Regions from separate parts of the Rhizobium sp. LjRoot30 genome, predicted to be linked through region 2. Evidence: predicted binding sites of a transcription regulator. Region 2 holds the regulator's gene; the other holds the start of a gene.
The links. Region 2 encodes HrcA, which represses chaperone genes, less so after heat shock. Its sites were predicted from a motif close to GTTAGCACTCNCNNNNNGNGAGTGCTAAC; they were not measured.

Region 1 (10,186 bases), 520 kb from region 2:
ATGGATGGTGCCGCAGGCGCGACGGAAGCGCACGGCGTAGATGCCGGGGCGCAGCGTGACTTCCGGTGGCAGCGACATGTTGGCGGTGGGGTAGCCGAGCGTGCGGCCGAGCTGCTTGCCCTTGATGACTTCGGCTTCCACCGTGTAGCGGTAGCCGAAGAGGCCGGCGGCTTCCGCCACGGCGCCTTCGGTCAGCAGGCTGCGGATGCGGCTGGACGAGATCACCTCGGCATTTTCGTCGCGGAAGGCATCGACCAGAGTGACGCCGAAACCGTTGCGGCTGCCGGCTTCCATCAGGAAGGCCGGTCCGCCTTCGCGGCCGCGGCCGAAATGGAAATCGAAACCGGTTACCACTTCCGAGACGCCGATCCAGTCCATCAGCACCGAGGAGACGAACTCATCGGCAGAGCGCTGCGAGAATTCGCGGGTGAAGGGATATTCGATCACCGAATGAAAACCCATGCCCTCCAGCAGCCGCGCCTTCAGCGGCGCCGGCGTCAGCCGGAACACCGGGGTCTCCGGCTTGAAGACGGTGCGCGGATGCGGCTCGAAGGTGAGCACCAGCACCGGCACGTTGCGATCTTCGGCGATTTCCAGCGCCCGGCTCAACACCGATTGATGGCCGCGATGCACGCCGTCGAAATTACCGATGGCAAGCACGCCGCCCTTCAGCCGTTCCGGCAGGGCCTCTTTCGCTTCATTGCGGTGGAAAACGGTCATCGCATCATACCTGTCTGCAGAAAAATCACGCCAGTTTCGGCATCCACCATTTCGGCGCCGCAACGTTGCGCGTCAAGAAGGCGGAAAGTGCGGCCTCGTCCGTCGCGCCGTCGCGGACGTATTCAGCGGCATGGATGCCGCCGCTGATGTAAAGCAGGTCGAGATCCTGGTTGATGGCGCCGCGCACATCCGTCGGCATGCCGTCGCCGATGGCGAGCACGCGGTCGCGGGCGAATGCGCCGCGCAAAGCCTCGGCCTTGGCAAGGCAGGCGTCGTAGATCGGCGAAAACGGCTTGCCGGCGATCAGCGTCTCGCCGCCCAGTTCGCGGTAAAGCGCGGCAAGCGAGCCGGCGCAGTAGATCATCTTCGTGCCGCGTTCGACCACCAGGTCGGGATTGGCGCAGATCATCGGCAGGTTGCGGGCCTGCAGCGCCGCCAGCATGTCGCGGTAGTCGTCGGGGCTTTCCTCTTCGTCGCGGAACAGGCCGGAACAGAGAATGATCTCAGCCTCCTCGCTGTCGACGCGGGTGACGTCGAGCCCTTCCAGCAGCGGCAGGTCGCGCTCCGGCCCAAGCAGGAAGACCTTCTTCGGCCCCTGACGGGCGATCAGCTCGCGGGTGACGTCGCCGGAGGTGACGATCCGGTCGTAGGTTTCCTCGCCGACGCCGATCGCCTTGAACTGCGACACGACACCGGCGGAAGGCCGCGGAGAATTGGTGATCAGCACGACGGTGACACCGGAGCGCCGCGCCGCCAGCAGTGCCTCGCAGGCGAGCGGAAACGGATCGATGCCATTGTGCACCACGCCCCAGACATCGCAGAGGACCACATCATATTGCTCGATGATGTCCTGCAGACTGTGGATGCGTTCGGCCATGCGAAACCCCGGCTTTCTTCGAAATCAAGGGGTGACATCGCAAAGGAACAGCACGATGGCAAGGAAATTTACTGCAGTGCTTCCAAAAACCTTCAAAGCGCCGCCCGGACGATCCAGCCGGCGACTGCGGCGACCGCCAGCACCGGCGCCACACCGAGGCGGAAGCGCAACACCAGCACGGCGGAAAGAAGCGACAGGGCCAGCGCCGCCCAATCGATACTCGCCCACACCGGCCAGGGCAGCGAGGCGAGCGGTGCCTGCCCGCCATCGCCCGGAGAGGATAGAAGCGTCAGCCGCCCGACTTCGCCGAACAGCACGTGCAGGCCAAACCAGAGCGCCAGATTGAGGATGACGCCGGTGACAGCGGCGGTGATCGCCGACAGCGCATTGGCGACGATGCGGTTTTTGCGCAAGCGCTCGACATAGGGCGCCCCGACGAAGATGAAAAGAAAGCTTGGCGCAAAGGTGGCCCAGGCTGCAAGCGTGCCACCGACAAGACCCGCCAGCACCGGATCCAGGCCGAACGGATTGCGGAACGCGGCGATGAAGCCGACAAAACAGAGCACCAGCACCAGCGGTCCCGGCGTCGTTTCGGCCAGCGCCAGGCCGTCCAGCATCTCGCCGGGGCTGAGCCAGCCGTAATGGCCGGACGCCATCTGCGCCACATAACTCAACACGGCGTAGGCACCGCCGAACGTTACGATTGCCATCTGCGAGAAGAAGCCGAACAGCGACGAAAAGACATTGTCTGTGTTGCCCGCCGTCAATCCGAAGATCAGCAGAAGCGGCGCCTGCCAGACGAGCAGCCAGGCGATGAGCGTCAAAAGCGTCCTGCGCAGCGACGTCGGCGGGCCGGACAGCATGTCGCCTTCAGCGGGCACGGCGGAAAAAGCGGCGAACCGCCCAGCGATCAGGCCGGCCACGGCGGCAGCCAGGATCACCACCGGAAACGGGATATTGAAGACGAACAGCGCCAGGAAGGAGAGACCACAGATCGCATAGTGAAGGCGATGTTTCAGCGCCCGCTTGCCGACGCGGATCACCGCCTCGATGACGATGGCCAGCACGGCGGCCTTGAGACCGAAGAACAATCCCTGCAGCCAGCCGGCCTCATGAAAGACGGCATAGGCGGCGGAGAGGCCGAGAATGACCAAAAGCCCCGGCAGGATGAATAGCAAACCCGCTGCCAGCCCACCGCGGGTGCGGTGCAGGAGCCAGCCAACATAGGTGGCAAGCTGCTGCGCCTCCGGGCCGGGCAGCAACATGCAATAGTTCAGCGCATGCAGGAAACGCTCCTCCGAGATCCAGCGTTTTTCATCGACAAGCGTGCGATGCATGAGGGCGATCTGACCCGCGGGACCGCCAAAGCTCAGGAGCCCGATGCGGGCAAAAACCGCAACCATGTCCCCGAAAGAGGGAGCCTGCGGTGGTTCAAGGACAAGATCTTTTTCGATTCGATGGTTCATGCCGTATTGCTAACCATATTTTCTGAAAGTTTTTAGAAGGCGCGTCCTTGACTCGTTTGGCGCCGCTCCTTATCTCAAACGTCGCTGGCACTCAGCAAAGAGGAGTGCTAACAGCCATCCGCGCGGATCGCCTCGCTATCCGCAGAAGTCATTTGATCGAGGGATTAGACAATGACAACCAATTTCCGTCCGCTGCACGACCGCGTCGTCGTTCGTCGCGTTGAATCTGAAGCCAAGACCAAGGGCGGCATCATCATTCCGGATACCGCCAAGGAAAAGCCGCAGGAAGGCGAAATCGTCGCCGTCGGCTCCGGCGCCCGTGACGAGTCCGGCAAGGTCGTTCCGCTTGATGTCAAGGCCGGCGACCGCGTCCTGTTCGGCAAGTGGTCCGGCACCGAAGTCAAGCTCAACGGCGAAGACCTTCTGATCATGAAGGAAGCCGACATCATGGGCATCATCGGCTGATCAGGCCGACCGTTCCATCAGTCTCAACAAACCACCAAGAAGCCATTGTGGCTCGGGAGTTTTGAAAATGGCAGCTAAAGAAGTAAAATTCGGCCGCAGCGCGCGCGAAAAGATGCTGCGCGGCGTGGACGTTCTCGCTGACGCAGTCAAGGTAACGCTCGGCCCGAAGGGTCGTAACGTTGTTATCGACAAGTCCTTCGGCGCTCCGCGCATCACCAAGGACGGCGTTTCCGTCGCCAAGGAAATCGAACTGGAAGACAAGTTCGAGAACATGGGCGCCCAGATGGTCCGCGAAGTCGCTTCGAAGACCAACGACATCGCCGGCGACGGCACCACGACCGCAACCGTTCTTGCCCAGGCCATCGTTCGCGAAGGCAACAAGGCCGTTGCAGCCGGCATGAACCCGATGGACCTGAAGCGCGGCATCGATCTCGCCGTTGCCGAAGTCGTCAAGGATCTCCAGGCCAAGGCCAAGAAGATCTCCACGTCGGAAGAAGTTGCCCAGGTTGGCACGATCTCCGCAAACGGCGACAAGCAGGTCGGTCTCGACATCGCTGAAGCCATGCAGAAGGTCGGCAACGAAGGCGTCATCACGGTTGAAGAAGCCAAGACCGCCGAAACCGAACTCGAAGTCGTCGAAGGCATGCAGTTCGACCGCGGCTACCTGTCGCCCTACTTCGTCACCAACGCTGAAAAGATGGTTGCCGACCTCGAAGACGCCTTCATTCTCCTCCACGAGAAGAAGCTCTCGAACCTGCAGGCCATGCTTCCGGTTCTCGAAGCCGTCGTCCAGACCGGCAAGCCGCTCCTCATCATCGCTGAAGACGTCGAAGGCGAAGCTCTTGCTACGCTCGTCGTCAACAAGCTGCGTGGCGGCCTGAAGATCGCTGCCGTCAAGGCTCCGGGCTTCGGCGATCGCCGCAAGGCCATGCTCGAAGACATCGCCATCCTGACGGGCGGCACTGTCATCTCCGAAGACCTCGGCATCAAGCTCGAAAATGTCACCCTCGACATGCTCGGCCGTTCCAAGAAGGTCTCGATCTCCAAGGAAAACACGACGATCGTTGACGGTGCCGGTGCCAAGTCGGACATCGAAGGCCGCGTCGCGCAGATCAAGGCCCAGATCGAAGAAACCTCTTCCGACTACGACCGCGAAAAGCTGCAGGAACGTCTTGCCAAGCTCGCTGGCGGCGTTGCCGTCATCCGCGTCGGCGGCTCGACGGAAGTCGAAGTCAAGGAAAAGAAGGACCGCATCGACGACGCTCTCAACGCGACGCGCGCTGCCGTTCAGGAAGGCATCGTACCGGGCGGCGGTATCGCCCTGCTGCGTTCCTCCACGAAGATCACTGCCAAGGGCGAGAACGACGACCAGGAAGCTGGCGTCAACATCGTTCGCCGCGCTCTGCAGGCCCTGGTTCGCCAGATCGCCGACAACGCCGGTGACGAAGCTTCGATCGTTGTTGGCAAGGTTCTCGACAAGAACGAAGACAACTTCGGCTACAACGCCCAGACCGGCGAATATGGCGACATGATCGCCATGGGTATCGTCGACCCGGTCAAGGTCGTTCGTACCGCCCTGCAGAACGCTGCTTCGGTTGCTTCGCTGCTGATCACGACGGAAGCCATGATCGCCGAACTGCCGAAGAAGGATGCTCCTGGCGGCATGCCGGGCGGCATGGGCGGCATGGGCGGCATGGACATGATGTAAGACTTTATGTCTTGCATCTGAGCCATCCGGTTCAGTTCGGAAGGGGCGGTCTTCGGATCGCCCCTTTCTCTTTTTGGGCAGACCCTTCGCCGTTGCGCGCTGCTTTTTTCGGCAACTCCGCCGCGTGCAAAAAAACGTTGCCGTTTACACAAAAGAAACTATAAGTGCTGCCTCGAATGCAGAGGGTTGAGCGTGGAGGAGCATTGCCATCGCCCTGCGATGCGTAGCCGCGCATCGACATGTCCAGCCTTTCTTTTATGCAAAGCTTACTTGACCGAACACAACGGGATCGAAGTCGATCCTCGTCTGTTTTTACGAAATCTATCGTCACGCGTTATTTGGATCGAAGTGTAATGCCAAGCATGCGCAGGCATGCTTTATTTTCGGACTGGGGAATACTTTTGTTCAAGATTGCCAGGACCAATATTGCCACGCCTTTTACGCAGGACTCCCCAGAGGAGGCGAATCATGAACTTCTCAGACAGCTCTGCATCAGCGAAGACTGGACGGCTGATTTGGAAAGCGGCATCGTCTCCCTCGGCCCTCATTCCATGGCGATGCACGGAGTCAGCCAGTCCGAATGCGGCCTGCTGAACCTGCTGCGCTGCTACGAAACGCATGACCAGCTGCGGATCCTGGAGCTTTTCGAACAGGCAGCGACGAATTCTTCGTCCTTCTGCTACTCCAGCACCATCCAGCCGAAATCAGCGCTCCGTCAACCGGTATTCTGCATCGGCGAGTCGGCCGGACTCGATGGGCGACAATCGGGACGCTTCATCGGGGTTTTCCTCTATCCCCGCTTCAAGCTCGATCCACGCGTCCATCTCGTCGGCCACCAGTAACGGCTGGCGGCCGACGGTATCGGAAAGGTCACCCTTTCGAGGGAACCTTCCAACCCTTCTCGCTGGCCGGGCGGGCATAGGCACGCGCTACCCAGTCCATGACGGCCGGGAATTTCTCCAGTTCGAGCACATCCTTGCCGCCGTAGAAGACATCGACGCCGCGCACCCAGGGGAAGGTCGCGATATCGGCAATCGTGTATTCGTCACCCATGATCCACTGGCGGGATGACAGGCGCTCTTCCAGCACGCCAAGCAGGCGCTTGGCCTCGTCGCGGTAACGCTCGACCGGATAGGAATTGTTGGCGACCTTGGCGGCGGCATATTTGAAGAAGTGGCCGAACTGGCCAAACATCGGCCCGACGCCACCCATCTGGAACATCACCCAGGCAATCGTCTCATAGCGGCCGGCGGCGTCGGCCGGGATCAGCTTGCCGGTCTTTTCGGCGAGATAGATGAGGATCGCGCCGGATTCGAACAGCCCGATCGGTTTGCCATCCGGGCCATTGGGATCGATGATCGCCGGAATGCGGCCATTGGGATTGAGCGAGACGAATTCCGGCGACTTCTGGTCGACGGTATCGAACGAAATCAGATGCGCCTCATAGGGCAGCCCCAGCTCTTCCAACGCGATGGAAATCTTCACGCCATTCGGCGTCGCCAGCGAATAGAGCTGGATGACATCCGGATTTTGGGCGGGCCAGCGGCTGGTGATGGGGAAGTTGGACAAATCGGCCATTCGGTTCTCCTGGGTCTGATAGTTTCTACATATCGCCCACCCGACCGCGGCGGAAGAGGTCGCCTGATCGATTTAACGTGAGCGACAAGACGGGAAAACCGGCGGGCGACAATTGATATCCGTCATATCGCGGAGAATGATGGCGGGCGCGGAAACATGCCGCCTGCCGGGAGATTGTCATCAAATTGTGAACGATATGTCCCGGTTCGTTTATCTATCAAAGACGACTGAAAGCAGGCACATAAGAGCCATGAAATTCAACCGACGGTCCTGACCAGACAGGGCCGATCAACAGGAGCCAAAAATGTCCAGTCCCAACAGTGCACTCATTCTTCTCGCCCGCGTTCTGCTTTCCTTCATGTTCATCTATGCCGGTTTCGGCAAGCTCGCCGATCCGAGCGGTACGGCCGGCATGATCGCCGGCGCCGGCATGCCGGCGGCAAACGTCCTGGCTTACCTCGCCGGCCTCTTCGAACTCGTCACCGGCCTTGCCGTGCTCGTCGGTTTCCAGACCCGTATCGTCGGCTGGCTGCTCGCCCTGTTCTGCGTGTTCACCGGCCTGGCCTTCCACAGCGCCGCCATCAACGTTCCTGATTTCCCGGCCGCCGCCAACGGCTGGCTGACCGCCCTGAACCAGATCATGCTGATGAAGAATTTCACGCTGGCCGGCGCCTACATCCTGCTCGCCACGGTCGGCGCAGGCGCCTACTCGATCGATGCGCGCCGCGGCGGTGCCGCCGTCCACGCCTGATAACGATCCCCTGCCCCCAAGACGAGAAACCCGCCGGTTTAGACCGGCGGGTTTTTTGTCGCCATTCTTTAGATCGGCTCAGAGCGCGCCGCGGATCGCCTCGATGATCCGGCTTATGCGCGGATCGCCCTCATGGGCCGGTTTCCGCGCCCGCACCAGGCAGGCCTCGGATTTGAGGATGACGCCGTCCGGCAGAACCTTCAGGTGGTTGGCGCGGAGCGTCGAACCGGTGGAGGTGATGTCGACGATGATATCGGCCGAACCGGAGGCCGGTGCGCCTTCCGTTGCGCCCAGGCTTTCGACGATGCGATAGAGCTGGATGCCATGGCTGCCGGAGAAGAATTGCTGGGTCAGCCGCCAGTATTTCGTGGCGATCGCCAGGCGCCGGCCATGCCGGGCACGGAAATCGGCGGCGACATCGCCGAGGTCGGCCATGCTGTCGACATCGAGCCAAATTTCCGGCACGGCGACGACGACATCCGCATGGCCGAAACCGAGCCGGGCGGCGATCTCCATGCGCCGGTCGGCCTCGGCAAGCTCTTCACGCACCAGATCTTCGCCGGTAACGCCGAAATCGACGCTGCCATTGCCGATCTCGCGGGAGATTTCAGACGCGGAGAGGAAGGCGATCTCGATATCGTCCCAGCCCTCGACACGGCCGCGATAGGAGCGCTCGTTGCCGACGGCGACGATCGGCAGGCCGGCACGTTCGAAGATCGCCGCCGAATCCTCTTTCATCCGCCCCTTGGACGGCAAGGCGATGGTGATGGTCATCAGCGCGCCCTCGCTTGTTCGATGCGGTCCAGCCACAGGGAGAAGCCGACCGCCGGTATGTCCTCGCGTGCGCCAAGCAGTGTCAGCAACCGGTCGAAACGGCCGCCGCCGGCAAGCACCGCGCCATCGCCTGCCCGCGTCACTTCGAAGACCAGGCCGGTGTAATAATCAAGCGGCCGGCCGAAGGCGGCGCGGTAGGTGATGCGGGAAAGATCGATGCCGAGATCGGTCAGCGCCGCCACCCGCTCCTCGAAGCCGGCGAGCGCGCCTTTCAGCGAAAAACCGGCCGCGTCGGCAAAACCGGCAAGCGCTGCTGAGGCCTCGGCAAGCGGCAGTTCCAGCGACAGGAATTCGCGCAGCAACAGCAGCGCCGCGCCGTCCAGCCTTGTTTCGGCAAGCGACAGCTTTTCCTTAAGCCTCGCAGCAATCTCGCGCGGCGAGCGGCTGGCATTGGTGGAATAGCCGGTTTCCTGCATGGTGCGGTCGATGTGCGCGATCAGCGCCGCCTCGTCCCCGCCCAGCAGGGTGGCGATATCAGGCGCAAACCCGGTGACCGGCTGCGGCGAGGCAAGCCGCAGCAGGATCTGCTCGATCTGCGCCGTATTGCCAAAAGCCTGGATCAGGCGCTTCTGCCAGCCGCCGGGAAGGCCGAGCGCCCGCACCACCGCCTCGAACACCGCCTGGTCGCCAAGCGTCACGGCAAGCGGGCGGCCGGGCAGCAGGCCGGCGATGATCTGGACGGCATCGTTGATGGCACGCGCATCCGCAGCGGCAATGGCGGTTTCGCCGAGATCCTCGATACCCGACTGGTAGAATTCGTTTTCGCCATCGCGCCGCTGGCGGAACACTTCGCCGAGATAACAATAGCGCCGCGGCGTGCCGGTGGCGCTTTCGATATGGCGCAGGCAGACAGGGATGGTGAATTCCGGCCGGAGGCACAGGCTTTCGCCGGTTTCGCTTTCGGTGAGGAAGATGCGGCGGCGCAGATCCTCGCCCGCCATGTCGAGGAAGGGGGCGGCCGGCTGGATCACCGGCGTATCGATGCGCAACGCGCCGCGGGCGGCAAAATCGTCGAGCAGTTTTGCCGCGAAGTCCGGCATGTTGATCAGCGGCATCGGGTTTCTCCTCCTGCGCTACCGGATAGCGCCATCTTCTCCCCAGCGGGGAGAAGATGCCCGAAGGGCAGATGAGGGGGCGAGCGGCGCAAGCCGCGAACGGCCGGAGCGCAGGCGACGGACGAGTGAAATGCAACGAGAGCCGTTTGCAGCACCGGCGCCCCCCTCATCCGGCGCTGCGCGCCACCTTCTCCCCGCCGGGGAGAAGAGGGAGCAAGCCGTGAAGGCATGATGTCGGCCGACACCCGGAAAGCCTCAAGCATTGCGAGCCGCCTGTGCCCTGTCCTCGGCCTGGGCTGCCAGGATCTCCAGAACCTTGGCGACCAGATCCGCTTCCGGCACCGTTTCCTGCGCCACGCGGGCTTCGCGCCAGGCGGCATTGTCCTCGATCTCGCCGGAGAGGCGCTTGCCTTCGATCAGGTCCTTGATCTGCACGACACCCTCGGCGCGTTCATCGCCGCCCTGGATGATGGCAACGGGCGAACCGCGGCGGTCGGCATATTTCAGCTGGTTGCCGAATTTCTTCCAGTTGCCCTGGTACATCTCGGCGCGGACGCCGGCGGCACGCAGCGCCTGCGTGAAACGCTGGTAACGGCCCATGCTCTCGACATCGCCATCCATGACGGTGACGAGGACTGGGGCGATCACCTCGTCCTGGCCGAGCTTGCCGAGATTTTTGAGCGCCGTCATCAGCCGCGAGACGCCGATGGAGAAACCGGTGGCCGGCACCGG
Region 2 (20,447 bases):
GTGCGTCTCGGCTTCGCCCTGCAGCTTGATGGCCACCTTGGCCTCATTGCGCGCCCGCTTGCGATACCGCCCCTGCGACAGCCAGGTGGCGCAGGAACCGATCAGCAGGCCGGCGATGAGGGCAACGAACAGGAAAACGAAGAACGGCGCGGTGATGCCGAGGACCTGGTCTTCCGGCCGGAACGGGTTGAGCGCCATCGTGACGCTCTGGCGGTTGGCGACCGAAAGGACGACGAGCAGGATGCCGAGCGGCAGAAGGATGATGAGATTGATGATTTTTTTCGTCATGGCCTTCTGTCCTTACAGCGCTTCCGTGGCGGCAGCGGGGCAAAAATTGAGATAGGGCTGCCGGCCGGAACGATCAATCGTCGTCGTCGATGTCGGCGCTGCCCGGGTTGAGGCGTTCGCGCAATTCCTTGCCGGTCTTGAAGAACGGCACCCATTTTTCCTCGACGAAGACGGCATCGCCGGTGCGCGGGTTGCGCCCCGAACGCGACGGACGGTTCTTCACCGAGAAGGCGCCGAAACCGCGCAATTCGACGCGATTTCCGGCCGCGAGCGCGTCGGTGATCTCGTCGAGCACCGCGTTGACGATGTTTTCCACGTCGCGGTGATAGAGATGGGGATTGCGCGCGGCCACAATCTGCACCAATTCCGACTTGATCACGATAGCCCCCTCAAATAATTAGTTTTTTCAATGGCGCCCAACCTGCCAAACTGAAATAAGACCGTCAAGAAACAACTTGTCCGTTGCACTCGAACCGAGGGTGTTGTCGCCGTAGCCGAGCAGGTTCAGCACCGTCGAAATCGCACTGGCGAAACCGAAGGCCGAGCCCGTGCGGGGCGCCTCCCATTTGACGATCTTGAGATCCTTGTCAATGCCGCGACCGGTGAGATAGGTGCGGATCGCCTCCTCGCCGCCGAGCGTATCGATCAGCTTGGCCTTCAGGGCCTGGCGGCCGGTGAAGATGCTGCCGTCGGCCAGGCGCAGCACCTCGTCGCGCGGCAGCTTGCGGCGGTCGGCGACGAGATCGACGAACCAGTCGTAGCTGTCCATCACCATGGCGCGAATCATCGCCTTGGCTTCTTCGCTGGCATCGTGGAAGGGCGACGGCTCGGCCTTGAGCGGCGCCGACTTGATCTCCTCCAGCGACACGCCGATCTTGTCCAGCAGCTGCTTGGTCTGCGGATACTGGAAGATGACGCCGATGGAACCGGTGATCGAGGTCTCGCCGGCAATGATGGTATCGCCGGCGGTGGCGATCATGTAGCCGGCGGAGGCTGCCAGGGTCCGCACGTCGGAAACGACCGGCTTCTTCTCGGCCACGGCGCGGATCGCCTTGAAGACACGCTCGCCGCCATAGGTCGTGCCGCCCGGCGAAGAGATGGAAACGACCAGCGCCTTGACGCGATCGCTGTCGCCGATCTTCTTCAGCCGCTCCAGAAGCTCTTCGTCATCCTGGATCAGGCCGGAAATCTCGATGCGGGCGATATGCGGCGAACCGCTGCTTGCCGCCATGTCGCCGCCGGCCAGCCGGAAAGCGACGATGCCGAGGCCGATGACGAGAACCGCCGCGGCAATGCGCCAGAAGCCGAGCTTGCGGCGCAGCCGGCGCCGGTCCGCTATCGCCGATTGATCCATAACGTCCATCCTTTGCGAAAATCAGGTGCTGTCATTCATAGTCCGGGGGCCCCGCCGATCAACGGCACGCTCACGGATTTTTTCACCTTTTATTGTTTGTTGCAAAAAAATCTCCATATTGGCAAGCGGTCGCAGCGCGCATACGTAGCGGCGCAAGCGCCCGCGGAATTGGAACGAGAACGAGATAATGCTGAATACGCTGAACAATTCGGGACTTGCCGATGCCGGCTCGCGACCGGTTCGCGACGCCTATGCTTTGGCGCTGCAGCATTCCGCCCGCGTTCGCCGCCTGAAAATCCTGCTGCCGATCGCCGCCGTCGTCATTTCTTTCGTCTTCATCGGCGTTTCGCTTATCCGCGCCTATCTGCCTGATAACATCACGATCGAATCGGCCAAGATCGAAAACGGCAAGGTCGTCATGGAGAAACCGGCCATTTCCGGCCGCAATGGCGACGGCATCAGTTATTCGATGGCGGCACTCCGGGCGTTGCAGGATATTCGCAACCCGGCGATGATCACGCTCGAGACGATCAAGGCCGCCGTGCCGGTGAACGACAAGATCATTGCCCGCGTTGCCGCTGCCGAAGGGGTCTACGACCGCGACCAGGACCGGCTCGAAATGACGAAACCCTTTACCATCACGCTCAACACCGGCCTGGAAGCCAAGTTCGAATCCGCCCACCTGGATATCAAGGCCGGCAAGATGAGCAGCGACGACCCTGTTTCCATTCACTACAAGCAGGCTTCGATTCTTGCGCAGCGACTGGATATGTCGGATAAGGGGCGCGTTATCACCTTTGAAGGCAACGTTCGGGTGAATGTCGACCCGTCCACCATTCGCAACCAAGGCAATTGAGAGCTGCGTCCATGACAGCATATTGCATATTTACCCGTTATACTGCGGCGGCCCTTTTTGCGGCTCTGTCGGTCGCCCCTGCTTTCGATGCGCTTGCGCAGCAGACCACGGGTTCGATGAACAACCTGAAGCTTTCCAACGACAAGCCGATCCAGATCGAAAGCGACAAGCTTGAAATCAAGGAGCAGGAGAACCTGGCGCTGTTCACCGGCAACGTGAAGGTGGTTCAGGGCGAAATGACCCTGCAGGCCGGCACGATGACCGTCTATTACCGCAAGAACGGCGGCGACGACACGTCGGTTGCCTCGGGCAATGCCGATATCGACAAGATCAACGTGAAGGACAAGGTTTTCCTGAGTTCCGGCACCCAGCAGGCGACTGCCGATTCCGGCGTCTTCGACATGGCGAGCCAGACCTTCGTGCTCGAAGGTAAGCGCGTGGTCCTGTCCGAAGGCGCCAATGTCTTCACCGGCTGTAAGCTGACGGTGCTCATGGAAACCGGCCGGGCGACGCTCGACAGCTGCGGCGGCCGCGTCAACATCCAGCTCGACCCGAAGTCGCGGCAGAAGAAACAGTAAACCGGCAGGTCGTGACCATTTCTCCCCTTTCAAAATTGTTCGGCAAGTCCGGATCGCCAGCGGCAGCGGCCGATGCGGCAGCGCCGACCGACAAGGCGCGCTACGAAGGCACGCTGATCGCCCGCGGCCTGACGAAGACCTACAATACGCGGCGTGTCGTCAACGGCGCCTCGCTGGTGGTGCGCCGTGGCGAGGCCGTCGGCCTGCTGGGGCCGAACGGTGCCGGCAAGACCACCTGTTTCTACATGATCACCGGCCTGGTGCCGGTCGACGAAGGCTCGATCGAGATCAACGGCAACGACGTGACGTCGATGCCGATGTATCGCCGCGCCCGTCTCGGCGTCGGCTACCTGCCGCAGGAAGCCTCGATCTTCCGCGGGCTGACGGTGGAGGAAAACATCCGCGCCGTTCTGGAGGTGCACGATTCCAACAAGAAGCGCCGTGAGCAGAAACTCGACTCGCTGCTTGAGGAATTTCACATCCAGAAGCTACGGAAATCGATGGCGGTGGCGCTGTCGGGCGGTGAACGCCGGCGTCTCGAAATCGCCCGCGCGCTGGCGACCGATCCGACCTTCATGCTGCTCGACGAACCCTTTGCCGGCGTCGATCCGATTTCGGTGTCCGACATCCAGAATCTCGTCCGGCACCTGACGGCCCGCGGCATCGGCGTGCTGATCACCGACCACAATGTCCGCGAGACGCTGGGCCTGATCGACCGTGCCTACATCATCCATGCCGGCGAAGTGTTGACGCATGGCCGAGCCAATGACATCGTCAATAACCCGGAAGTCCGCCGCCTCTATCTCGGCGACAAGTTCAGCCTCTAGCACTGTCCTTGTGTGACAGAAATTCGACGGGCGCCCCACTCCCTGCTTGACCAAACCAAATAAAAAAGCAATTTTTGGGCCAGTTGCAATTTCGCCTGGATTTTGTCCTGAGAAAGCGAAATTCCGACCGAGCTGAAGGGGAGTTTCGCGTCCGTCATGGCATTGTCCGCCAGTCTCTTCCTGCGCCAGAGCCAGTCGCTGGTGATGACCCCGCAACTGATGCAGTCGATCCAGCTGCTTCAGATGACGCATTTCGAACTCAACCAGTTCATCGCCCAGGAAGTTGAAAAGAATCCACTGCTCGATTTTGCGCCATCGGATGGTGAATTCGGCGGCACGCGGGACGATGACGGTCCTTTTTCCGGCGCCGACGAGCCCGCTGGTAGCGAACCGGCGGAACCGCGCGGCAGCGATCTGGCCTCCGACTGGTATGAAAGCGAACACACCGGCACGGCCGATCGGCTGAGCAGCCAGCTCGACACCAATTTCGACAGCGGTTTTTCCGACGAGGGCGTGGCGCCCCGCCCCGATGCCCCTGAACTGATGAGCCAGTGGAAGTCGATGCCCGGCAGCGAAGGCGGCGAAAGCGCCGACCTCGACGATTTTGTTGCCGGCCAGACGACGCTGCGGGATCATCTCAACCAGCAGATTCCCTTCACCCTGACCACGGCTGCCGACCAGCTGACCGCCCAAATCCTGATCGACCAGCTCGACGAAGCCGGTTACCTGCAGGCGGACCTGCGGGAGGTCGCCTTGCGGCTTGGCCGCAGTGTCGGCGACGTAGAGACGGTGCTGGAGGCGTTGCAGACCCTCGACCCTCCGGGCGTCTTTGCCCGCTCGCTTAGCGAATGCCTGGCCATCCAGCTGCGGCAGCGCGACCGGCTCGACCCGGCAATGGCGGCGCTGGTCGACAATCTCGAGCTTCTGGCCCGGCGCGATTTCCTGTCGCTGAAGCGCATCTGCGGCGTCGATGAAGAAGACCTGCTCGACATGTTGACCGAGATCCGCAAGCTCAACCCCAAGCCGGGCAGCAGCTTCGAAACCTCGGTTTCGGAAGCGATCGTGCCCGACGTGGTCGTGCGGGCAGCGGCAAACGGCAGCTGGCTGGTGGAACTCAATCCGGATACCTTGCCGCGTGTGCTCGTCAACCAGTCCTATTATGCCGAGGTCGCCAAACACAAGCATCGGCCGGGCGAAGACCATGCCTTCATGTCCGAATGCCTGCAGACCGCCAACTGGCTGACCCGCAGCCTCGACCAGCGGGCAAAAACCATCATGAAGGTGGCGACCGAGATCGTCCGCCAGCAGGACGCCTTCCTGGTCCACGGCGTCGACCAGCTTCGCCCGCTCAACCTCAAGACGGTGGCCGAGGCGATCAAGATGCACGAATCCACCGTCAGCCGTGTCACCTCGAACAAATACATGCTGACGCCGCGCGGCCTGTTCGAGCTCAAATATTTCTTCACCGTGTCGATCGGTTCGGCCGAGGGCGGCGATACCCATTCGGCCGAGGCCGTGCGCCACCGCATCCGCGCCCTGATCAACCAGGAAACGCCGGAGGCCGTGTTGTCCGACGACGACATCGTCGACCTGCTCAAGCAGGCCGGCATCGACCTGGCGCGGCGGACGGTGGCCAAGTATCGAGAGGCCATGAACATTCCCTCCTCCGTGCAGCGCCGGCGGGAAAAGCGCGCCCTTTCGAAGGTCTCCGCCTACTGAGACAACCTCCCCGATACCTTAAAAAACATTTAACGACCCTTGACTCCCAAGGCACCGGGCGCTAGAAGCGCGCCGCAATTGGAACAGGAAAACCTAGCTCCCGATCATTTCCCCACTTCACGGTTAAGTTTAGCGGCGCAAAACAATGTTCGCCGCGTGAAACGCTTGGATGAGCGAAGCCGTTGGCGTAAACTGGTACTCGCAAATCACGACAAGAAGGAAAATTCCATGAGTGTGCGTGTATCCGGGAAACATATGGAGATTGGTGAAACGTTCCGTTCGCGGATCGAGGACCACATCGGCGACGCCGTAACCAAATACTTCGACGGGGGGTATTCAAGTCAGGTTACAGTTGAAAAGTCCGGTTCGCGTTTTGCAGCGGATTGTAAGATCCACCTGGACAGCGGGGTCAACCTGCATGCCACGGGTGAAGCGAACGATCCGCAAGCAGCGTTTGACGGAGCAGCGCAGCGCATCGAGAAGCGTCTGCGGCGCTACAAGCGAAAGCTGAAAGACCATCATCATGCCGGAACCAACGGCAGTGGCATAGAAGTTGCATATACCGTCATGGATGCGATCCCTGACGAGCAGGAGGAAATTTCGGAGGATTATGCACCGACGATCGTCGCCGAAAGCAGCAAGTCGCTGAAGACGATGTCGGTCGCAAGCGCCGTCATGGCGCTCGATATGACGGATGAACCGGTCTTCATGTTCCGAAGCACCGGCAAGGAAGAACTGAACATCGTTTACCGTCGTCGAGACGGGAATATCGGCTGGATCGATGCCGCCAGTGTAAAGAGCTGAGATTGAAATAAGGGGGATGCCCGGTCGAACCGGCCGGGCATCCCGCCCCCTCTTTCTCGGCACATGAAGGACAAAGAGAATGGCGTTGGCAGACCTCCTGCGACAAGATGCGATTATTCCTGCCCTGAAGGTGAATTCCAAAAAGCAGCTGCTTCAGGAGCTGGCGGCTAGGGCCGCAAAGCTCACCGGACTGCCGGAACGGGAAATCTTCGACGTAATTTTGCAGCGTGAGCGTCTTGGCTCCACCGGCGTCGGTAACGGCATCGCCATCCCGCACGGCAAGCTGAACGCCATCCATTCGATCACCGGCATTTTCGCCCGGCTGGACCAGCCTGTCGATTTCGAGGCGCTGGACGACCAGCCCGTCGATCTCGTCTTCCTGCTGCTGGCGCCGGAAGGGGCGGGTGCGGACCATCTCAAGGCCCTGTCGCGGATCGCCCGCGTGCTGCGCGATCAGGATCTCGTCGCCAAGCTGCGCGCCACGGATTCCGCCTCGGCGATCTATGCTTTCCTCAACCAGGAAGAGACGTCCAACGCCGCCTGAGGCGCACGCTCCGGCCAGCGGAAGCCGGAGCCATCCTCATCGCCTGTAAACCGGTCCGCCATTCACTCGCATAAGAAACGCGACATGTGATCGCCGGGTTACCCGGCGGCAGGAGAGCCGATGGCTCTCCGCCGTTTCAACCTCAGGCGTCGCCTTCGTTGATGCTGGCCGTGCCCGGCTCCGACGGCTGGGCTTCCGCCTTGGCGCCGCCCTTGGCAACGCCGACCATGGCCGGGCGCAGAACGCGGTCGCCGATCGTGTAGCCGGCCTGCACCACCTGCACGACGGTGTTGTTCGGCACATCGGGATTGGGGATTTCGAACATCGCCTGATGGAAGTTCGGATCGAACTTCTGGCCTTCCGGCTCCAGCTTGCGCACGCCATGGCGCTCAAGGGCCGTGAGCATCGACCGTTCGGTCATGTCGACGCCTTCGATCAGGGCATTGAGGCCGCTTTCGGCTGCCGCCCGCTGGTCGGCGGGGATGGCATCGAGGGCGCGGCGCAGATTGTCCGAAACGCCGAGCATGTCGCGCGCAAAAGCGGTGACGGCATAGGCCTTGGCATCCTTCACGTCGCGTTCGGTGCGCCGGCGAAGGTTGTCCATCTCGGCGGCGAGGCGGAGGAATTTGTCGCGCAGGTCGGCATTTTCAGCCTTCAGCGCCTCGGTCGGATCGAAGGTGCCGTCTGCAGCCGCAGTTTCGGCGGGATCGGCCTCGTTGTGGTTCACAGCGGCGTCCGGGCCGTTCGTAGGGGTCTCGTCGGTCATGACGTATCTCCAGTCACTGTTTTGGGATTTGAGCCCGATATCGAGGTTTGGCGGGAAAAAATCAAGGGTTTACCCGAAGTTTCGACCGCGACTGCGCCCGTCCGTCGCCGCTACAGCAACGTCCGCGCCATGCGCCCGACAATCTGGGCGGTGTAATCGACCATTGGAACAATGCGCGAATAGTTGAGCCGCGTCGGGCCGATGACGCCGACGGCACCGACGATGCGGTCCTCGCCGTCCCGATAGGGCGCGACGATCAGCGACGAGCCGGAGAGCGAGAAGAGCTTGTTTTCCGAACCGATGAAGATGCGCACGCCCGGACCGCTTTCGGCGAGATTGAGGATCTCGATCAGGCTGTCCTTCTTCTCCAGGTCGTCGAACAGCATGCGCAGCCGGTCGATGTCTTCGGCACCGGCCACGCCTTCGAGCAGATTGGCGCGGCCGCGGACGATCAGCCGCGTCGGCTTGTCGTCGTCCTGGCCGCCCGACCACACCGCCAGGCCACGCTCGACCAGGTCCTGGGACAGGCTGTCCAGCTCCTGCCGCACTTCGTTCTTCAGGACCTGCAATTGCTTGCGCAGATCCGGCAGCGTCTGGCCGGTCATGTGGGCATTGAGGAAATTGGCGGCTTCGGTGAGTTGCGACGAGGTGACGCCGGCCGGCAGCTCGATGATGCGGTTTTCCACCTGGTCATGGTCGCCGACCAGCACCGCCAGCGCCTTGGTCGGCTCCAGCCGGATGAACTCGACGTGCTTGAGCACCTGATCCGACTTGGCGGTGACCACCAGGCCGGCGCCGCGGGACATGCCGGACAGCATGCGGCTTGCCTCGTTCATCAGGCCTTCCACGGTCTGACCGCGCTGCACTGGTCCCATCTGCCGGTCCATGCTGGCGCGGTCTTCCTGCGAGAGCGCGCTGACCTGCATGAAGGCATCGACGAAGAAACGCAGGCCCATCTGGGTGGGAAGCCGGCCGGCGCTGATATGGGGGGAATAGATCAGGCCGAGCTCTTCGAGATCGCCCATGACATTGCGCACGGAAGCCGGCGAGAGCGACATCGGCAGCAGGCGGGAAAGGCTGCGCGAGCCCAGCGGTTCGCCGTTTTCGAGATACTCCTCGACGATCCGCCGGAAGATTTCCCTTGAGCGATCGTCCAGCGCTGCGCTCACATCCCTGTCCGGCGTCTGCCCTAAACCCATATTTCCCGAAAAAACCGTATCGTTGATCCTGTAGGGAATATAGTCATGCCGACGCCGATCACAAAGGGAAATGTGAAGGATGCCGCATCGGCCTCAGATATGAGTCCCGGCTTTCCACCAGGCGGTTTCAGGCGGTTCGAACGAATGCGACAGCGGCTTCAGGCTCTCCGCCTCCTTGTTGTCGAAACTGCCGAGCACAAGGGCCACGACCGGTGCATCATCGATGGCGCCGAGGGTACTGCCGCAGCGCGGGCAAAAGGAGCGGCTGGAATAATCCGAAGACCGATAGACGCTGGGCGCCCCGCCCTCACCCACCCAGTCGACGGCTTCACTCGGAAACTCCACCCAATACAGCGTCAATCCGCCGGAATGGCGCTGACAAAAGTCGCAGGAGCAGCTGTGTGGATTGCCCGGCTGGCCTTTTGCGGAAAAACGGATATGGCCGCACAGGCAACCGCCCTCATGTGTTTCGCTCATCGTTCCTCCCGACAGTATGTGCAAACACACTGACGCTGGCATGCACGTCGTGCCGATTGCAAGGGCGATACCGTTATCTCGACGGACCTCCGAAGGCGGATTCCCTTCTGCGGCGGTGCCTTTTCCTTTGCAAAAAGCGCCGGCCAGCCGTAGAAGGCGTCTCACAACAGCAGGAGTTTCACATGCGGCCTTCAGGCAGAAAAACGGACCAGATGCGCAAGGTTTCCTTCGAGCGCGGTTTTTCCAAACATGCGGAGGGATCCTGTCTCGTCAAGTTCGGCGACACTCATGTGCTCTGCACCGCAAGCCTTGAGGACAAGACGCCGCCGTGGCTGCGCAACAGCGGCAAGGGCTGGGTGACGGCCGAATACGGTATGCTGCCGCGCGCCACCGGCGAACGCATGAAGCGCGAAGCCGCCACCGGCAAGCAGGGTGGCCGCACGCAGGAAATCCAGCGGCTGATCGGCCGCTCGCTGCGCGCCATCGTCGATCTCGAAGCGCTCGGCGAACGGCAGATCACCATCGATTGCGACGTCATCCAGGCCGACGGCGGCACCCGCACCGCCTCGATCACCGGCGCATGGATTGCCCTTCACGACTGCCTGAAATGGATGGAAGGCCGCAACATGGTCAAGGTCGAGCGTGTCCTCAAGGATCACGTCGCCGCCATTTCCTGCGGTATCTTCGCCAACCAGCCGGTCATCGACCTCGACTACCTGGAGGACTCGGCCGCCGAGACCGATGCCAACTTCGTCATGACCGGGGCCGGCGGCATCGTCGAGATCCAGGGCACGGCAGAAGGCAAGCCGTTTACCGAACAGGAATTTTCGACGCTGATGCAGCTTGCCCGCAACGGCATCGCCGAACTGGTGACGCTGCAGAAGCAAGCGGTAGCATAAGGAACGCACAGGCGAAGCGCCATGAGCCAGCCGTTGATCGAAGCCATGCTTGAGACCGCGCTTTACGCGGCGGATCTGGACGCGGCGGAACGGTTTTACGGCGGCATTCTCGGCCTTGAAAAAATTGCCCGCGTCGGCAACCGGCATGTGTTTTATCGTTGCGGCCCCGGCGTGTTGTTGATCTTCAACCCGCTGGAAACGGTAAAGCCGCCGGAAGACGGCGCCGCCTTGCCGGTGCCGCCGCACGGCACGAGCGGCGCGGGCCACGCCTGTTTCCGGTTGGCCAAGGAGAATTTTTCGGCAACGATAGTGGCGCTTGAAACCGCCGGCATCGCCATCGAAGCGGATTTCACCTGGCCGAATGGCGGCCGTTCCATCTATTTCCGCGACCCGGCCGGCAACAGCCTGGAATGCGCCGAGGCCCGTATCTGGGGAATCGAATAGGAAAGACCATGCGCAAGCTCGACACCAAGACCATCGTCGTCGCCAGCCACAATGCCGGCAAGATCCGCGAGATCGCCGACCTCATCGGCCCCTTCGGTTTTTCCGCCAAGTCGGCGGCAGAGTTGAAGTTCGAAGAGCCTGACGAGACCGGCACGACGTTCGAGGAAAATGCCGCCATCAAGGCGCTTGCCTCCGCCAAGGCCTCCGGCCTTCCGGCCCTCTCGGACGATTCCGGCATCGTCATCGATGCACTCGGCGGCGCACCGGGGGTCTATACGGCCAACTGGGCCGAGCGCGAGGATGGCAGCCGCGACTTCGCCATGGCGATGGAGAAGGTGGAGAAGGCGCTGCAGAAGGCCGGCGCCACCCATTTCGAAACCCGCACCGCCCGCTTCGTCAGCGTGCTCTGCCTCGCCTGGCCGGATGGCCATATCGAGCTGTTCCGCGGCGACGTGGAAGGCCATGTCGTCTGGCCACCGCGCGGCACGCAGGGGTTCGGTTACGATCCGGTGTTCCAGCCGGTCGGTTATGACACGACCTTCGGGGAAATGAGCGCCGAAGAGAAGCACGGCTGGAAGGCCGGCGATCCGCAAGCACTGTCGCACCGCGCCCGCGCTTTCAAAATGTTTGTCGAGACCTGCCTTGAAGCCTGATCATCCTTCCTTCGGTTATGGAGACCTGTTGCCCGATACCGGCGAGCCCGGTTTCGGGGTCTACGTGCATTGGCCCTTCTGTGCGGCCAAATGTCCCTACTGCGATTTCAACAGCCATGTGCGCCACCAGCCGGTGGACCAGCCGCGTTTTGCCGCCGCCTTCCTGCGTGAGATGGAGTGGATGCGCAAGCTCAGCGGCCCGAAGACGGTGACCAGCATCTTCCTCGGCGGCGGCACGCCGTCGCTGATGGCGCCGGAGACGGTGGAGGCCATCCTCGACGGCATCGCCCGCCACTGGCACGTGCCGGACGGCATCGAGATCACCATGGAGGCCAATCCCTCCAGCGTCGAGGCGACCCGCTTCCGTGGTTACCGTGCCGCCGGTGTCAACCGCGTGTCGCTTGGCGTGCAGGCGCTCAACGATGCCGACCTGAAATTCCTGGGCCGGTTGCACAATGTCGAGGACGCGCTGAAGGCGATCGGGCTGGCCCGCGACATCTTTCCGCGCATGTCCTTCGACCTGATCTATGCCCGGCCGCACCAGACGGTGGAGGCATGGGAGGCGGAGCTGCGGCAGGCGATCTCTTATGCCGTCGATCACCTGTCGCTCTACCAGCTGACGATCGAGGAAGGCACACCCTTCTTCGGGTTGCACAAGGCCGGGAAATTCATCGTGCCTGACGGCGACCAGTCGGCGCTGCTCTACGAGGCGACCCAGGAGATTACCGCTCGCGAAGGCCTGCCGGCCTACGAGGTGTCCAACCATGCCCGCCCCGGCGCCGAAAGCCGCCACAACCTGACCTACTGGCGTTACGGCGATTATGCCGGCATCGGCCCCGGCGCCCATGGCCGCCTGACGCGCGGCCGGGACAAGCTGGCAACCGCCACCGAGCGCCGGCCAGAGACCTGGGTGGAACAGGTTGAGAAAAATGGCCACGGCATGGTCGACGAAGAGCTGCTCGGATATGAAGAACAGGCCGATGAGCTGCTGCTCATGGGCCTGCGTCTGAAGGAAGGCGTCGATCTCGCCCGCTGGCAGCAGCTGTCGGGCCGCGATCCCGATCCGAACCGCGAACAGGCACTTCTCGATCACGGTTTTATCGAGCGACTGGGGAATTCGCGGCTGCGCTGCACCCCATCCGGCATGCTGATCCTCGATTCCGTCGTCGCCGATCTCGCCTGCTGAGGCACGACACCCGTCTCAAGACGATGCCGGACGGCGCTTCCAGAGCTGGGCGATACGCCCGTCGATGGCGGCAAGACCGACGGCAATCATCGCCATGCCGGCAAAATGTTTTGCCTGCAGCTGCTCGCCGAGAACCAGAGCACCGAGCAGGATAGCGCTCACGGGGATGAGAAAAGTCACCAGCATCAGGTTCGTGGCGCCGGCCGTCGCCAGGATCCGGAAGAACAGCACATAGGCGATGGCGGTCGACAGGAGGGCAAGGCCGAGCAGCGCCGCCAGCGTCTCCGTGCCGGGTGCGGCAAGCGTCCAGGGCTGATCGACAATCAGCGTCACCGGCAACAGCATGATTGCCGAGGCTGTGACCTGTCCGGCCGCCGGCAGCATCGGCGCCATACCCATGCGCTTGAACCGCCGGCCAAAAATGCCGGCAACGGAATAAGAAAGCGCGCCGCCGAGAACCGCAAGCTGGGCGAGCGTGTTGTCGCCGAGGCTTCCAAGCACGGCAGGCCCAATCATCAACGCCACGCCGGCAAACCCCGTCACCACCCCCACGAGCCGGCCGGCGGTCATCTTTTCGTCGTCGGTCAGGAGATGTGCGACGATAACGGCAAACAGTGGCGTCGTCGCATTGAGGATGGAGGCGAGGCCGCTGGCGATATGGGTCTGCCCCCAGACAATCAGCAGGAAGGGGATGATGTTGTTGAGCAGCCCCATGCCGAAGAAGGCAGCCCAGGACTTGCCGTCGCGCGGCATGCTCTGACCGCTCATGCGCAGGATCAGATGCAGTGCCAGGGCCGCAAGCGCCACGCGGGCCGTGACGATCGTGAAGGGCGGTAACGCCTTGACCAGGATGCCGTTGAACAGGAACGAGCCTCCCCAAAGGATGGAAAGCCCGACGAGCATCAGCCACTCGACCGTTCCCATGGGTTTTTGCTGCGACATGACGATCTCTCTTTCGATTTAGATTTTCTCGAAAATTCTATTGGCGATACGGCTTTGCAAAATGCCGATTTTTATGCATTATCTCGCCATTCCTATCGCCTGACAAAGGAGATATTCTCGCCCTATGATCGAGATTTTCTAAATCATGAGTGATCTTCTCCCCTCCCTGTCGTCGCTCCGCGCCTTCGAGGCCACGGCGCGGCATCTGAGCATGACGCTGGCCGCCGAAGAGCTGCGCGTCACACCGGGCGCCGTCAGCTTGCAGGTACGTGAGCTGGAGACCACGCTCGATATCCAGCTGTTCACCCGCCGGCCGCGCAGCCTGTCGCTGACGGTGGAGGGTGCCGACTATTTCGCCACACTGCGCACCGCCTTCCGGCTGGTGCGGGAAGCGACGGCTGCGGTGCGGGCGCGCGCCCGTGGTTCGGTGTTGACGGTGACCTGCACCGCCAGCTTCGCGATGCAATGGCTGGTGCCCCGTATCGGCCGCTTCGAGGCGCAACATCCGGGGATTGACGTCAGGATCAGCCCCTCCTACCGGATCATGGATTTTGCCCGCGACGGCATCGACATCGCTGTCCGCCATGGCCTCGGTGCTTATGAAGGCCTCGTCAGCCAGCGCCTGATCGATGACGACATGATCCCCGTGGCGACACCGGCCGTGGTCGCCCGACTTGGCCCTTCACCGTCGGCGGAAGGATTGGCCGGCGCGACGCTGATCCACGACGTCTATCGCCGCGACTGGGAACTCTGGCTCGAAGCGGCGGGTGTCGAACCGGTGCTGGCGGCGCATGGGCCGATATTCGGCGATGGCAACGGGGCCGTGGATGCCGCCAAGGCCGGCCTGGGTTTTGCGCTGGTCCGCCGTTCCTTCATCGAAAGGGAACTGGCGGAAGGGCAGCTTGCCGCCCCTTTCCCCCTCGGCCTGGCCAGCCGCCTTGCCTATCATCTCGTCTATCCGCCAACAGCGCTCGAACGGCCTGCCGTTGCCGCCTTCCAGCGCTGGCTGCTGGCGGAAGCAGCGGGCACGGCTTCCTAGAGCAGTTCCAGCAAAAGCGCGCCGCAATTTTGCGTTCGAAATTTTGTAAAAACAAAAGCTTGGAATATTTTCGCGCTTCAAAGAAAGCGAAAATGATCTGAAGGCGAAGGGGCGTTCTCATGGAAACCATCTACACCGATCCGGCGTTGACGGCGCTCTACGACACCCTGAACCCTGCAGGCGAAGACACCGACTTCTATCTCCGCTGCGCCAGATCCGGCGACCACATCCTCGATGTCGGCTGCGGAACAGGCCTGACAGCCCTTCATCTTGCCCGACACGGATATTCGGTGACCGGTGTCGAGCCGGCTGCCGCCATGCTCGCCATAGCCCGGCAGAACGACGTCGGCAGGCAGGTCGGCTGGGTACAGGCGGATGCACGCACGCTCGACCTGGCGGACCGCTTCGATCTCGCCATCATGACGGGCCATGTGTTCCAGGTCTTTTCCGCTGACGAGGCGCGCGCCGTCCTGGAAGGCGTTTTCCGGCACCTGCGAGACGGAGGCCGCCTCGTTTTCGACAGCCGCAACCCGCTGCACCGCGCCTGGGAAACATGGACGCCGCAGCTTTCGGCCAGACGGGTCCATGTCGACGGATTTGGTATCGTGGAGGTTTACCACGCAGTCACGGCCGTGGAAGGCGAATGGGTTTCGTTTGTCAGCGAGCACCGTTTTCTCGACACCGGTGCGCTCAAGAGCAGCCGAAGCCGCCTGCGCTTTCCCGCTGCATCGGAAATCGAAGCGGTCCTGTCGGAAGCGGGTTTTACCGGCATTGAACTCTATGGCAACTGGCTTGGGGGTCAATGGACGCCCGACAGCGCCGAAATCATCGCCTGCGCCCGCAAATCCTGACAGGTCGTCTTCTGGGGCGATACCAGCAAAAGCGCGTAGCGGTTTTTGCGTGCGGAATTGTTTGGAAACAAAGAGATGGAACGTTTGCGCGCTTCGGGAAAAGGCAAAAATCTGCAGCCACCACAAATCCCGTTGCGGCAGACCGAGGGAAAAATCATCAAAAAGGCAAAAAATTGCCGGACAGCCGCGGTCGAACCGTCGCTGTCCGGCAAGAGTTTTACTCGTTGATCAGCCGCTTCAGCAGCTCGATCTCATGGCTCAGCTTGGTATCGCCGGAGATCAGTTCCTCGATCTTGCGCACCGCGTGCAGCACGGTGGTGTGATCGCGACCGCCAAAACGGCGACCTATTTCCGGGAAGGACCGCGGCGTCAGCGTCTTCGACAGATACATGGCGATCTGGCGCGGCTTGACGATCACGCGCGTCCGGCGGTTCGAGACCAGTTCCTGGCGCGAAACATTGTAGTGTCGGGCCACGATGCGCTGGATATCCTCGATGCGCACCCGCTTCGGCTCGGAGCCGACGAGATGGGCGAGCAGTTCGTCGACCCGGTCGATCGACAGGTTGGGTTCGAAGGAGCGGCGGAAGATCAGCTGGTTGAAGGCGCCTTCCAGTTCGCGGCCGCTGGCAGTGATGTTGCGAGCGACGTGCGAAATGATGTCGCCGGGAATGTCGATCGACGGATCGTCCTTGCGGGCGGACTGCAGGCGCTGCGTCAGCATTTCCAGCCGCATGTCATAATCGGGAACGTCGAGTTCGATCGCCACGCCGCCCTGCAGGCGCGAACGGACGCGCGGATCGAGCGATTCCAGCTCCCAGGGCGCACGGTCAGCGGCCACGACGACCTGCTTGGCGCTGTCGAGCAGCATGTTGAGCAGATGGCAGAACTCGTGCTGGATCATCTTGCCCTGCAGGAACTGCATGTCGTCGATGATCAGGAGATCGATGTTGCGCAACGAGTCCTTCAGCGTCAGCGCGTCATTGTCGCGGATGGCGGTGGCGAAGCGCCACATGAAATATTCCGCCGTCAGATAGACGACACGCGGCAGCCGGGGGCTGTTGACCGCGGCATTGGCGATAGCCTGCAGCAGATGTGTCTTGCCGAGGCCGACCGTCGAATGAATGAACAGCGGATTGAAGCGCACCGCGCCTGCACCGGCTTCGGCGATGGTCTTGGCGGCGGCGAGCGCCACACGGTTCGAGGAGCCTTCCACGAAGGACTCGAAGGTGTAGCGGGAGTCGAGCGGCGAGCCGAACAGCGGGCTCGGGGCCGATGCCGGGCGCTGCGGCACGGCGCCAGCGCTGGCGGCAACCTGGCCGATGCTCTGCGGCACGCTGCGGCGCGGCTGCGCCTGCACCGGCTCGGCGACGGACTGGCTTTCCTCTGCGGCGGGACGGACGCTACGGGTCGCCGTGCGCACCAGGATTTCCACCTTGAGGATTTCCGGGTCTTCCGCCTGGAAGATGCCGGTGATGAGATCGATGTAGCGGTTGTTGATCCAGGATTTGAGGAACGTCGTCGGCACCGTCAGCCGCACGACACTCTTGGAAACGGAATGCAGCTTGAGCCGCGCAAACCAGCTTGCATAGACGTCCTGACCGACCTGAGCCTTCAATCGGGCACTGAATCGATCGAACAGTGCGTTATAGGTCATACCGGTTTTATCCTCCGCCACCTCGGAGCATACCGTATCGAACGGCTTCGGTGCCTTGTCCCCGTCTCCAAGGACACCGGTCGTCATCATATTCACTTGCATTGTCGCCGCCTTCCAAATTCTCGTTGTCGGGCGAAACTGTCCCGCTCGCCCGAGCCTTATTCTTTTCCCCGGTCCGCGCCCCGCTGGCCCGCGCCGGTCATATCACGTTAAGTTGGGTCACCGGGCCAATCCGGCAACACCGACCTAAGGAACCGGCCTTGCCGTTCCTCCTGCGAGTTCGCCCGCTTCCATTCGATCCTCGCCCTCGTCGTTGAGGCTCGAATGTCTTTCATGCCCTCCCTAATCACTCAAAACGTCAGAGGACGCAAAGCCGCAAAACGACCCGCTCGGTATCGTCACCGATACCGTTAAATTCCTGTCAACTATTTGAAGAGACGGCGTAGAACACACCGCTTCCCAGGAGACAAAACCATCCTTCCGCCTGTTCAGCGTCTAACGAGCCAACATTGTGAAGGTGGTGTCCGCGCCCCCTGTTGAGAGGCATTTAGGCAGGATCATATGCCGAGATCAATGATGAATTTTACGCAAAATTAATGGGCGGCCATTGACTCGCGAGCCGCGATTTGGGTGTCACAAAGGCCTTCATCAAGAATCGCTTTTGAATCAAGGAGATTCAAAAAAGGCCCATTTAAAGCTGCGGGAAAAACAAAAAAAATAAAAAATCGCTTGACTCAAAGCCGGGCCCAACTGCCGCAAGGGGAGTTGTATAACCACAGCACAACCTCCAGCAAGCCGTTGAAAATAAAAGACTTTTTATGTCACGCCAGTGACATGCGGCTGTCTTGGAAAATTAACCACGCCGTGGCGAGAGGCCAGAATCCGAAAAGCCCGGTCGCGAGACCGGGCTTATCATTTCACGTCATATTTGACGAAAATTAGACCGACAGAGCCTTAACGCGGCTCGCCAGACGGGACACCTTGCGGGAAGCAGTGTTCCGATGCAGCACACCCTTGGTGGCAGCGCGGGCCAGTTCCGGCTGGGCGGCCTTGAGGGCTTCCTGGGCCAGGGCCAGATCGCCGGAAGCGATGGCTTCCTCAACCTTGCGGACGAAGCTGCGGACGCGCGAGCGGCGGTTCTTGTTGATTGCAGTGCGGCGAGCGATCTTGCGGGTCGCCTTCTTCGCCGAAGTAGTATTGGCCATGGATGCCTCTCTTCGAATTCAAACCAAACTCCGCCATCGCCGCGCCGGTCGTTGCGACCTTTCGTATCAGCCATGCGGGGAGCATTTGTGGAAGGCCGTCCAAGGCTTTCCGAACTGTGGGCGGGCATATAGCTCGAAAGCCGGGCGACGTCAACGCGCAATTTTCAAGAAAGCCCCGGGAACGGCGCATTCTTGCAGCCGGCCTAGTGCTGGCACCGGTCGCAATAGAAGGAAGACCGGCCCGCCTGGACGATGCGCTCCACCGTGCCGGCGCAACCGGGCGTGCTGCAGGCGGTGCCCGCGCGATCGTAGACGGAGAAGGAATGCTGGAAATATCCGAGCGATCCATCCGTCTGGATATGGTCGCGCAACGACGATCCGCCGGCGGCGATCGCATCGGCGATGACATCGCGGATGGCGGTCGTCAAAGCCAGAAGCTCGGGTTTCGGTCCGCCATCTGCCGCCACCAGCGTGCCGGCGGCGCGCTGCGGTTTCAGGTGCGAGCGCCAGAGCGCCTCGCAGACATAGATGTTGCCGAGGCCGGCGATGTTCTTCTGGTCGAGCAGCGCGCCCTTCAGCGGCTGGGTCTTGCCCTCGAAACGGCGGGAGAGATAGTCGGCATCGAGACTGTTGCCCGTCGGTTCCGGCCCGAGATCGCGGAAGGCGGCATAGGTGTCGAGATCCGTCCGCGCCATCAGCTCCATGAAGCCGAAACGGCGCGGGTCGTTATAGATGACGCGCGAGGCGCGCCCCTCCGTCTCCAGATGGAAGATGACGTGATCGTGTTTTTCGTCTTTCGAGCGCGGATGATGGAAATCGCCGGGTATATCGGCGGCAGCCCCCTCCTCGATGCGGAAGGAGCCGGACATGCCGAGATGGGCAATGATCGTCAGGCCGTTGGCGAGATCGATCAGCAGGTATTTTGCCCTCCGGCCGAGCGAGACGATCGTCTGGCCGTACACCTTGGCAGAAAAATCCACCGGAAAGGGAAACCGCAGGTCACCGCGCCGGAGTTCCAGCCGGATGATGCGTGCCCCCTCCATGACCGGCGCCAGGCCGCGGCGGACTGTCTCTACCTCTGGCAATTCCGGCATAGCGTTCCCAACTTCCTGTTCCAACCCGTGGCAATGTGGTCTATAGACCTGCGCGATCTGCCGCAGGCTCTTTCGAGCGCAGAGATAGTGCGGCGGCGGCGTTTTTGCTATCGTTTTTCGACGATGGCCCTGCAAGATGGAGTGACCCGATGACTGAAAGCCGCACCTCTGCCGACGGCGGCATGTCCACCTCCTACGGTTTTCGCGATGTTTCCGAAGGCGAGAAGCAGGGTCTGGTCAACGAGGTCTTCCACAAGGTTGCCAAACGCTACGACATCATGAACGACGTCATGTCGGCCGGCCTGCACCGGGTCTGGAAGGACGGCATGGTCGCGGCACTCAACCCGCGCAAGGATGCTTCCTACAAGGTGCTCGACGTTGCCGGCGGCACCGGCGATATCGCCTTCCGCATCGTCGAAGCCTCCAACCGGCTGGCGCAGGCCACCGTGCTCGACATCAACGGTTCCATGCTCGGTGTCGGCGCCGAACGCGCCGCCAAGAAGAAGCTTTCCAACAACCTGACCTTCGTCGAGGCTAATGCCGAGGACCTGCCGTTCGAAGCCAACACCTTCGACGCCTATACGATCGCCTTCGGTATCCGCAACGTGCCGCATATCGACGTGGCGCTGAAGGAAGCCTACCGCGTGCTGAAGCGCGGCGGACGACTGCTGGTGCTGGAGTTTTCGGAAGTCGACATGCCGCTGCTCGACAAGGTCTATGACCAATGGTCGTTCAAGGCGATCCCGCAATTCGGCAAGATGATCACCGGCGAGGCCGAACCCTATCAATATCTGGTGGAATCGATCCGCAAATTCCCGAACCAGCAGGATTTTGCCGCGATGATCCGAGAGGCCGGTTTTTCGCGCGTTTCCTTCACCAATTATACCGGCGGCATTGCCGCGCTGCACTCCGGCTGGAAGCTCTGACGGCATGGCCAGAACACGTTTGATGCCGATAACGGGCGGTCCGGCGCGATGAGCACGTTCGGAGCCTATTTCCGCCTCGCCCGCGTCGGCTGGGTTCTGGTGCGCGAGGGCGTGGTTTCGGCCTTACCCTCCGAAGGCATGC

Region 1: a site for HrcA is predicted at 3,147-3,175, ahead of groES (co-chaperone GroES). Genes of this name have one in related genera too.

The regions. Positions count from the first base shown of each region.
Region 1 is NZ_CAXUSG020000001.1:799,510-809,695, reverse strand. It holds gene ACSQ3I_RS04000 (bifunctional riboflavin kinase/FAD synthetase) at 1-720, opposite strand, end outside; gene ACSQ3I_RS03995 (TIGR01459 family HAD-type hydrolase) at 746-1,597, opposite strand; gene chrA (chromate efflux transporter) at 1,690-3,063, opposite strand; gene groES (co-chaperone GroES) at 3,235-3,528, shown strand; gene groL (chaperonin GroEL) at 3,596-5,236, shown strand; gene ACSQ3I_RS03975 (hypothetical protein) at 5,638-6,078, shown strand; gene ACSQ3I_RS03970 (glutathione binding-like protein) at 6,107-6,814, opposite strand; gene ACSQ3I_RS03965 (DoxX family protein) at 7,119-7,565, shown strand; gene hisG (ATP phosphoribosyltransferase) at 7,644-8,339, opposite strand; gene ACSQ3I_RS03955 (ATP phosphoribosyltransferase regulatory subunit) at 8,339-9,454, opposite strand; gene hisS (histidine--tRNA ligase) at 9,710-10,186, opposite strand, start outside.
Region 2 is NZ_CAXUSG020000001.1:276,015-296,461, reverse strand. It holds gene ACSQ3I_RS01520 (DUF1049 domain-containing protein) at 1-288, opposite strand, end outside; gene ACSQ3I_RS01515 (integration host factor subunit beta) at 362-667, opposite strand; gene sppA (signal peptide peptidase SppA) at 695-1,642, opposite strand; gene lptC (LPS export ABC transporter periplasmic protein LptC) at 1,830-2,498, shown strand; gene ACSQ3I_RS01500 (LptA/OstA family protein) at 2,510-3,076, shown strand; gene lptB (LPS export ABC transporter ATP-binding protein) at 3,094-3,903, shown strand; gene rpoN (RNA polymerase factor sigma-54) at 4,060-5,622, shown strand; gene hpf (ribosome hibernation-promoting factor, HPF/YfiA family) at 5,851-6,426, shown strand; gene ptsN (PTS IIA-like nitrogen regulatory protein PtsN) at 6,506-6,970, shown strand; gene grpE (nucleotide exchange factor GrpE) at 7,113-7,736, opposite strand; gene hrcA (heat-inducible transcriptional repressor HrcA) at 7,847-8,935, opposite strand; gene ACSQ3I_RS01465 (GFA family protein) at 9,029-9,412, opposite strand; gene rph (ribonuclease PH) at 9,595-10,311, shown strand; gene ACSQ3I_RS01455 (VOC family protein) at 10,333-10,755, shown strand; gene rdgB (RdgB/HAM1 family non-canonical purine NTP pyrophosphatase) at 10,764-11,408, shown strand; gene hemW (radical SAM family heme chaperone HemW) at 11,398-12,594, shown strand; gene ACSQ3I_RS01440 (DMT family transporter) at 12,610-13,536, opposite strand; gene gcvA (transcriptional regulator GcvA) at 13,682-14,575, shown strand; gene ACSQ3I_RS01430 (class I SAM-dependent methyltransferase) at 14,695-15,426, shown strand; gene ACSQ3I_RS01425 (hypothetical protein) at 15,502-15,654, shown strand; gene dnaA (chromosomal replication initiator protein DnaA) at 15,644-17,182, opposite strand; gene rpsT (30S ribosomal protein S20) at 18,019-18,285, opposite strand; gene mutM (bifunctional DNA-formamidopyrimidine glycosylase/DNA-(apurinic or apyrimidinic site) lyase) at 18,489-19,379, opposite strand; gene ubiE (bifunctional demethylmenaquinone methyltransferase/2-methoxy-6-polyprenyl-1,4-benzoquinol methylase UbiE) at 19,529-20,305, shown strand; gene ubiB (2-polyprenylphenol 6-hydroxylase) at 20,354-20,447, shown strand, end outside.